2 regions of the Cellulosimicrobium sp. 4261 genome follow, and region 1 is predicted to be linked to the other one. Evidence: riboswitches for the same ligand, from Rfam matches in the RefSeq annotation. Region 1 holds a riboswitch; the other holds the start of a gene.
What was found. Region 1 has a riboswitch for thiamine pyrophosphate ahead of ABIE39_RS06945 (thiamine ABC transporter substrate-binding protein). Riboswitches for the same ligand answer to the same signal wherever they lie in the genome.
Positions count from the first base shown of each region.

Region 1 (4,614 bases):
AAGAGGAAGACGATCGACGCGGCGCTCGTGATCGCGGGCGTCAGCGCCGGGAGCGTCACGGTGCGGAACGCGCGCCACGGCGTCGCGCCGAGGGCGCGCGCGGCCTGCTCGGCGCGCGGGTCGAGGTGCTCCCAGAGCCCGCCGACCGTGCGCACCACCACGGAGTAGTTGAAGAACACGAGCGCGACGACGATCGCCGCGAACGTCTCGTCGAGCTGCAGGAACCCCAGCGGGCCGCCCTGCACGAGCAGCGACCGGAACGCGACGCCGACGACGACGGTCGGCAGCACGAACGGGACCGTGACGAGCGCGCGCACGACCCGCCGCCCGGGGAACCGGCACCGGTACAGCACGTACGCGCCGGGCACGCCGAGCAGCAGCGACAGCGCCGTGCCGAGCACGGCCTGCCAGAGCGTGAGGCCGACGATCCGCCACGTGCGGGGCTCGGAGAAGACCTCCGCGAACCCCGAGAGGTCGAGGCCGCCGTCGTCCCCGACGAACCCGCGCGCCACGAGCGTGACGACCGGCCACGCGAAGAACACCCCGAGGAACGCGAGCGGCACGGCCGCCGCCAGACCCCACAGCACCCCGCGCCCGACGCCGCCCCGCCGGACCTCCCGACCCCTCACCACGGCTCTCCCCCGCGAGGTAGAGCCGTGGTCGCTCGTGGACCGGGGGTCAGTCGACGACCGTCGCCGTCCATGCCTTGATCCACTCGTCGCGGTGCGCCGAGACGTCCGCGGGCGCGACCTCGAAGGGCTCGTCGGCGAGCGGCGCGAGCTCGGCCCAGCCGTCGGGCAGCGCGACGGAGTCGTCGGCCGGGTACATGTACATCTGGTCCGCGACGTCGGCCTGGAACGTCTCGCTCACGAGGAAGTCGAGGAGCTGCTGCGCGCCCTCGGGGTTCTTCGCGTTCGCGAGCACGCCCGCGTACTCGACCTGGCGGAAGCACGTGTCGAGCAGGGCGCCCGTGGTCGACGCGGAGCCGTCCTCGGTGAGCGTGAACGCGGGCGACGTCGAGTACGACAGCACGAGCGGGCGCGGGCCCGCGCCCTCCGAGCCGGAGAAGTCCACGTAGTACGCGTCCGACCAGCCGTCGACGACCTTCACGCCGTTGGCGCGCAGGTCCGCCCAGTAGTCCTCCCAGCCGTCCTCGCCGAACGCCCCGACGGTCGCGAGGAGGAACGCGAGGCCCGGCGACGACGTCGCGGGGTTGGTCACGACGAGGAGGTCCCGGTACTCGGGCTTCGCCAGGTCCTCGAGCGTCACGGGCTCGGGGATCCCCGCGTCGGCGAACCACGTGTGGTCCACGTTGACGCACACGTCCCCGAGGTCGACGGCGGTGAGCTCGCCGCCGTCGCCGACCGCGTACGACGCCGCGGACTCCGAGACGTCCGCGGGCGTGTACGGCTCGAGGACGCCCTCGTCGATGGCGCGCGACGCGAAGGTGTTGTCGATCCCGAACACGACGTCGCCGAGCGGCGAGTCCTTCGTGAGGATCAGCTGGTTGACCAGCGCACCGCCGTCTCCGGGCGCGACCTGCTCGACCGTGAGCCCGCTCTCCTCCTCGAACGCGGCGAGCACGTCGTCGCTCACCGCGAAGGAGTCGTGGGTCACCAGAGTCACGGTGCCCCCGCTGCCCGACGACGCGTCGTCGCCCCCGGCGCCGTCGCCCCCCGAGCAGGCCGCGAGGGCGAGGAGCGCGAGCGTCGCGCCCACGCCGGTCGCGAGGGCCCGGCCGCGGCGGGCGACGGTGGTCGTGTGCTGCATGTGTCCTCCCTGGACGTTCAGGAGGGGTCCACCGGCCCGACGAGCCGCGCGCCGGGTGGGCGCGACGGACCGCGCGAGCAGGTGATCGAGATTCCCGACTTCCTCCACCGGTGCTAACCGGATCAGGTTCGAGGGTCTGCGGTGGTCCGCACTCTCAGCTCCTCCAGGAGCTCCCCTGTCGTTCACCGCGAGCCTACACCGGCCCCTCACCCCGAGAGTCCCCTGAGAGGACCCTGAGCACGGGCGACCGCGGACCAGGGGCGGCTCGGGGCTCGTCCCCGATGCCGCGGGCGTGCGCGTCGCGGGAGGGTCGGTACGGCCGCCGGGAGCCCGGCGGCCACCAGGACACGACGCGGCGCGGTGAGCCACGACGCGCCGGCAGGGGCACGACGAGAGGACGGACGAGGACGTGACGACGACAGGTGCGGCACAGCGGAGCACCCCGCGCGAGGGCGCGCCCGCTGAGGGCGCTGAGGACGGTGCGCGACCCGCGATCGCGACCGCGCGCGGGCTGGTGAAGACGTACGGGCGCGGCGAGGCCGCGGTCCGGGCGCTCGACGGCGTGGACGTGGACGTCGAGAAGGGTCGGCTGACCGCGATCATGGGCCCGTCCGGGTCCGGGAAGTCCACGCTCCTGCACTGCCTCGCAGGGCTCGACTCCCCCACGGCGGGGACCGTCGTCGTCGACGGAGAGACCGTCTCCGCGATGAGCGAGCGCCGGCTGACGCGCCTGCGGCGCACGCGCCTGGGGTTCGTCTTCCAGTCGTTCAACCTCGTGCCGACGCTCACGGCGGAGGAGAACATCGTGCTGCCGCTCGCGATCGCCCGCCGTCCCGTCGACCGGGAGTGGTTCGACCGCGTGGTCGACGCCGTGGGCCTGCGCCCCCGCCTGGGGCACCGGCCCGCCGAGCTGTCGGGCGGGCAGCAGCAGCGCGTCGCGTGCGCGCGGGCGCTCGTGTCGCGTCCCGCGATCGTGCTGGCGGACGAGCCGACGGGGAACCTCGACTCGCGCGCCGCCGCGGAGGTCCTGGGCTTCCTGCGCGCGTCCGTGGACGACCTCGGCCAGTCCGTCGCGATGGTCACGCACGACCCGACCGCCGCGTCGTACGCCCACCGGGTGCTCTTCCTCGCGGACGGCCGCCTCGTGACCGAGCTCCACGACCCCACGCCGCAGGCGGTCCTCGACACGCTGGGCTCCCTCACGCCCGCCGCGTCGGCCCCGGCGCACGCCACCCCGGCACCGACGACGGCGGCCGCCCGATGATGGGCCGGATCGCGCTGCGCGGCGTGCGCGCCCACGGCGCGCAGCTCGTGCTCTCGGTCCTCGCGGTGACGATCGGCGTCGCGTTCGTGACCGGCACGTTCGCGCTGCGCGCGATGCTCGCGACCACGTTCGACGGCATCGTCGCCTCGTCGGTCCAGGCGGACGCGTACGTGCGCGGCGCGGTGTCGGCCGGGGACGCGCTGATGTCGGCGACGGCCCAGGTCGGCGGTGCGCGCAGCCTCGTCCCGGCGGACCTGGCGCGCGACCTCGGCGCGCGCGACGACGTCGCGCTCGCGCTCCCGGAGGTGAGCGGTCCCGCGGTGCTCGTGGGTGCAGACGGGACCGCGGTCCTCGGCAGCCAGGCGCCGAGCATCGGCGTCGCCTACGACCCCCGCGACCCCGGCCCGCAGGTGGTCGACGGCCGCGCACCCCGCGACGGCAGCGAGGTCGCGCTCGAGTCGGCGACGCTCGCGGCGTCGGGCCTCGCGGTGGGCGGCACGACCGACGTCGTGCTCGGCGACGCCGTGCGGCCCGTGCGCGTGGTCGGCGAGGTCTCGCTGTCCGCGCCGATGGCGGGCGCGACGATCGTCCTGCTCGACGCCGGGACCGCCGCCGCGACGTACGCGCCCGACGGCCTCGTCCCGTCGGTCGCGCTGTACGCGGCCGACGACGTCTCCCCCGAGGCGCTGCGCGACGCCGTCGCGACCGCGCTCCCCGCGGGCGCCGAGGCGCTGACGGGCGCCGAGCTGCGGGCCGAGACGAGCGACGCGATCGCCGACCAGCTCGGGTTCGTCTCGACGTTCCTGCTGGTGTTCGCCGCGCTCGCGCTGTTCGTCGGCACGTTCATCATCACCACCACGTTCTCGATGCACGTCCGACGCCGCACGCGCGAGCTCGCGCTCCTGCGCGCCGTGGGCGCGTCGCCGGGGCAGGTGTTCGGCTCCGTGGTCGGGCAGGCGGCGGTCGTCGGGGCCGTGGGCGCGCTGCTCGGCGTCGGGGCGGGGTTCGGCCTCGCGGAGCTCGCCCGGACCGGCCTGGGCGCGGTCGGCATGGAGCTGTCCGGCACGCTGCCCGTCACGACCGCGGGGGTCGTCGTCCCGCTCGTGGTCGGCATCGTGGTCTCGGTGCTCGCCGCGGCCCTGCCCGCGCGGCACGCCGCGCTCGTGCGCCCGGTGGAGGCGATGCGCGCCGACGTCGTCCGGCCCACCGGGACGGGGCGGGCCCGTGCCGTCGCCGGTACCCTCGCGCTGCTCGCGGGCGTGGGGCTCGTCGTCGCGGCGGCCGTGGCCGGCAGCGGGGGCGCGCCCCTCCTCGGTCTCGGCGCGGCCGGCGTCGTCGCGGGCGTGCTCCTCCTCGCGCCGCTCGCGGTCGGCCCGGTGCTGACCGTCCTCGCCGCGCCGTTCGTCGCGCTGGTCCGCCCGCTCGGCGGTCTCGCGCGCGGCAACGTCACGCGCCAGCCGCGGCGGACCGCGGCGACCGCGGGCGCGCTCGTCGTCGGGATGGCGCTCGTCTCGACGACGTCCGTCCTCGCGCTGTCCACCCGCGTCTCCGTGCAGGACATCGTCGACCAGGAGACCGCG
Region 1 is NZ_JBEPOQ010000004.1:140,448-145,061, forward strand. It holds gene ABIE39_RS06940 (ABC transporter permease) at 1-629, opposite strand, end outside; gene ABIE39_RS06945 (thiamine ABC transporter substrate-binding protein) at 679-1,770, opposite strand; TPP riboswitch at 1,853-1,957, opposite strand; gene ABIE39_RS06950 (ABC transporter ATP-binding protein) at 2,264-3,034, shown strand; gene ABIE39_RS06955 (ABC transporter permease) at 3,031-4,614, shown strand, end outside.

Region 2 (4,614 bases), on a different contig from region 1:
GACCGCCGCGTGACGATCCACCCGGAGGAGGGCGACGACTACTCGGTCACGTACGACCACCTGATCGTCGGCCTCGGCTCGGTGTCGCGCACGCTGCCCATCCCGGGCCTGGCGGAGAACGCGATCGGCTTCAAGAACGTGGAGGAGGCCATCGCGGTCCGCAACCACGTGCTCAACCGCATGGACGTCGCGTCGTCCACGTGGGACGAGAAGCTGCGTCGCCGCATGCTCACGTTCACGTTCGTCGGCGGCGGGTTCGCGGGCATCGAGGCGCTGGCCGAGATCGAGGACATGGCCCGCTACGCGACGCGCAACTACGCGACGATCGAGGAGAAGGACCTCCGCTTCGTCATGATCGAGGGCGCGGGCCGCATCCTGCCCGAGCTCAGCGAGCCCATGGCGCAGTACGCGCTCGACGAGCTGAAGAAGCGCGGCATCGAGTTCCACCTCAGCACGTTCCTGTCGTCGTGCGTGGACGGCCACGTCGTCACCTCGACCGGGGTCGAGTTCGACTCCGACACGATCGTGTGGACCGCGGGCGTCAAGGCGAACCCGGTCCTCAAGGAGTCATCCGACCTCCCGGTCGACAAGCTGGGCCGCATCACGGTGCTGCCGACGCTCCAGGTCGCGGACGCCGACGGCAACGTCGTGCCGAACGCGTGGGCCGCGGGCGACTGCGCCGCCGTCCCGGACGTGCTGAACCCGGGCAAGTTCTGCCCGCCGAACGCGCAGCACGCCATCCGCGAGGCCACGCGCCTCGCCGACAACCTCGCGCTCGAGCTGCACAGCGAGCCGCCGGTCGAGTACCGCCACAAGAGCGTCGGTACGGTCGCGTCGCTCGGTCTGTACAAGGGCGTCGCGGAGCTGTTCGGCGTGTTCAAGCTCCGCGGGACGCTCGCGTGGCTCATGCACCGCAGCTACCACGTCATGGCGATGCCGACGGGCAACCGCAAGATCCGCATCTTCATCGGCTGGATCGGCCAGTTCCTCATGGGCCGCGAGCTCGTCTCGCTCGGCTCGCTGCACGACCCGCGCGCGGAGTTCCGCGCCGCGTCCGTCCCGCCCAAGAAGGACGGCGACCCGGTCAAGCAGACCGCGCAGGGCTCGGCGGCCGCGGCGGAGTCCGGTGCGGGCACCGTCGACGCCGACGACCGGACGCCGGCGGCGAAGGCCTCCTGAGGCCGCGGCCGGGCCTGGCCCGGCCGTCGTGCCCGACGCCGAGGGGCGAGCCGCGCGTGCGGCTCGCCCCTCGGCGCGTCCGGGTCCCGCGCGGGCGGCCGTCGTGCCGACGGGCCCGGGGAGCTCCGCGCTCGCGGTAGATTCGGCCCGCGCCCCCATGGCCCAACTGGCAGAGGCGGCCGGCTTAAACCCGGCGTGTTCCGGGTTCGAGTCCCGGTGGGGGCACCGTGCCGGCGGGGAGCTGGCTCCGCGGCGCCTGCGCCCGCGGGCTAGGACAGCCCCGTCGGGCCCTGGGGCTCGGCCGGGGGAGCGGCCTCCTGGCCGAGGACCACGACGGTGCCGTCCGGGTCCTGCACGCGTGCGACGCGCTCGCCCCACGGCTGGTCCGCGGGTGGCTCACCTAGACGGGCGGACCGCGTCGGGGAAGGCGTACTCGACCGTCCCGCGCAGCAGGTCGCGGTAGAAGACCAGCGACCGGTCGAGGTCGGCCACGGTGAGGACGGGGAAGAGGCTGCGGAACACGGTCGCTCCTCGGTGCGCTCGGGCGGGTCTTCCCATCGTGCGCCTCGTGTCCCGTCTCCGTGTCCCGTCTCCACGCCCGTCCCCGCGCCGTGCCCGTGCGCCGTGCCCCTGCGACGGTCCCGGCGCGCCGGCCCCGGGCCGGCGGGCCTCAGCGAGCGAGCAGCTCTTCGGTCGTCGTCCCCGGCACGGACAGCGTGACGCGCGTGCCCCACGGGTCGTGCACGACGACGGAGCGGCCGTCGTCCGCGTGCTCCAGCCCGCGCGCGCGGAGCCGTGCGACGAGCGCGTCGAGGTCCTCGCGGCCCGGCACCGTGACGGCGACGTCGCCGAGCCCGAGGCTCGCGGCGCGGGGCCCGGCACCCGCGCTGTTCCACACGTTCATCGCGACGTGGTGGTGGTACCCGCCGGCGGACGCGAAGAGAGCCCCGCTGTACCCGGTGAGCGTCGCCTCGAAGCCGACGGCGTCGACGTAGAAGGCGTGGGCGGTCGGCACGTCGCCGACCTGGAGGTGCACGTGGCCGACGCGGCCCGCGAGCGAGGGTCCGGCGTCGAACGTCTCCTGGTCGAGGTGCGTGCGCAGGTAGTCGTTCGGGTCGAGGAACGTCGTCGTCATGAGGATCTGGCCGTGCTCGCGCACCCAGGTCTCGCGGGGGCGGTCGGTGTAGAGCTCGACGCCGTTGCCCTCGGGGTCGGTGAAGTAGAACGCCTCGCTGACGAGGTGGTCGCTCGACCCGACGAACGTGCCGCGGCGGTCCTGCGCGGCGCGGTAGACGGTCGCGGCGAGGCTCGGGCCGTCGTCGAACAGGAAGGCCGTGTGGAACAGGCCGGCCTGGCGCGGGTCGACGGGCGGGAGCCCGGGGGTGTGCACGAGGCGCAGCATGGGTGTGCGCCCGCGGCCCAGCACGCGGTGCACCTCGGCGCCGCGCGACCGCTCCTCGAGCGGGGCGAGCGCGAACGCACCCGTGTAGTACGAGGTCATGAGCTCGAGGTCGCCCACGCGCAGCGTGACGGCGTCCATGCTCGTGGACGGGGACAGGAGGCGGTCGGTCGGCGCGCCCGGGGTGCTCGTGGTCATGTCTGCTCCAACTTGTTGTTGCTACAACTATATTCCCGCACCGCGGCGAGGGCTCCCGCACCGGCGCCGTCCTTGCTAGGGTCGGCGCGAACCACGCGGGGCGTCCCGCCCGGGCCACGGCCCGGGCCGAGGGACTGAGACGAGCGGTACGGCCGCCCGGACCCGTCGAACCTGATCTCGCTAGCACGAGCGGAGGAACGTGGGCATGACGACGCCTGCTGCCATCACCCTGAACCCTGTCCTCGCGGACGACCCGACCGCGCTCGTCCGGCAGGAGGAGACCGGCTTCACCGCCGACCTCGCCCGCCGGTACGCGGACCTCTTCGAGACGTTCTACGACCACCCCTTCCTGGCCGGGCTGCGCGACGGCTCCGTCGAGCCCGCCGCGGTCCGCCACTACGTGGGCCAGGACCACCAGTACCTCACGGCCTACCTGCGCTGCTACGGCCTCGGCATGGCCCTCGCGCCCGACCGGTCGTGGGCGGCCTACTTCCACGACAAGGCCGGCTTCCTCCTCGACGACGAGTCGCACGCGCACCACGCGATGTGCGACTTCCTCGGCGTGACGTACGAGGAGGCGCAGACGCACCGCCTCGCGCCGAGCGCGCAGGCCTACGTGGACCACATGACGGCGGCCGGCCGCGACTCGCTCGGCGTGCTGCTCGCCGCGCTGCTCCCGTGCCCGTGGACCTACATCTGGTCCGCGCGGCGCTTCTGGCTCGGCGAGCGCGAGACGACGCCCGGCGCCCTCGGCGACGACCACCCGCTCGCGGGCTGGTGGCAGTTCTACGCGGCCGAGCGCACCGAGGACGTCCTCACGGACCTGCGCGCACGCCTCGACGCGCTCGCCGCGGACGCGGGCGAGGCGGAGCGCGCGCGCATGGAGCGCGCGTTCGAGCTGAGCTGCCGCCACGAGATCCGCTTCTGGCAGATGGCCTGGTCGCTCGAGGGTTGGTGACCCGTCCGGCCGGGCCCGCGGCCGACCGTCGCGCCGTGCGCCCGGCCTTACGCCAGCAGCAGATGACCGCCCGGGTGCCTCGGCACCCGGGTGGGCCGCGGGTAGCGTGATCGCATGGACGCGACGAGCGCGGTGCCGGACGGGGTGCGCGATGCGGTGCCGGACGTGGTGACGCCGCGCCCCCGGTCCCGGACGGGCGGACGGGCGGAACCCCTCCTGCGCCACGTCATCGGCGGGATCCTGCGGCGGGCGCGGCTCGCGCAGGGGCGCACGCTCGTGGACGTCGCGGCCGCCGCGCGCGTCTCCACCGCCTACCTGTCCGAGGTGGAGCGCGGGCGCAAGGAGGCGTCTTCCGAGGTCCTCGCCGCCGTCTGCGGCGCCCTCGGTCTGCGGCTCGTCGACCTCGTCGCCCGCACGGGCGAGGAGCTGCGGCCGCTCGCACCTGTCCGCGTGCTGTCCTCCGCGCGGGAGCGGGGTGCCCTCTCCGCGCCGCGGCACGTCGCGCCGGTGGGCGAACCCGTGCGAGACCTCCCCGTCGCCGAGACGCTCCGCCGTCCGACCGCGCGCGCCGGCGACGTCCTGCTCCTCGCGGCCTGAGCGGCGGTCCCCACCGCACCGCACCGCGTGTCGTGCGGAGGCCGGGCACCGTGCGCGCCGATACCGTCGGTCCATGACGGAGCCGCAGACCGCGCACGGCACGGCAGCCCAGGACGTCCCGGCCCTCCAGGACCTCGTCGACGACGCCGCGTTCCTCTCCCACGAGCACCAGCTCCACCTGTCGGACCTCCACGGCGACGACGCCTGGGCCGCCGACATGACCACGGGCGTCTTCACCTTCACCGCGCCCGACGGCGTGACCGCGACGTGCCGCCTCCAGTTC
Region 2 is NZ_JBEPOQ010000009.1:40,597-45,210, reverse strand. It holds gene ABIE39_RS12630 (NAD(P)/FAD-dependent oxidoreductase) at 1-1,179, shown strand, start outside; tRNA gene ABIE39_RS12625 (tRNA-Leu) at 1,331-1,404, shown strand; gene ABIE39_RS12620 (hypothetical protein) at 1,576-1,701, opposite strand; gene ABIE39_RS12615 (VOC family protein) at 1,850-2,776, opposite strand; TPP riboswitch at 2,863-2,991, shown strand; gene ABIE39_RS12610 (TenA family protein) at 2,982-3,734, shown strand; gene ABIE39_RS12605 (helix-turn-helix domain-containing protein) at 3,849-4,331, shown strand; gene ABIE39_RS12600 (DUF6882 domain-containing protein) at 4,405-4,614, shown strand, end outside.
Region 2: it holds a riboswitch for thiamine pyrophosphate, as region 1 does, so the genes downstream of both, ABIE39_RS12610 (TenA family protein) here and ABIE39_RS06945 (thiamine ABC transporter substrate-binding protein) in region 1, are expected to answer to the same signal.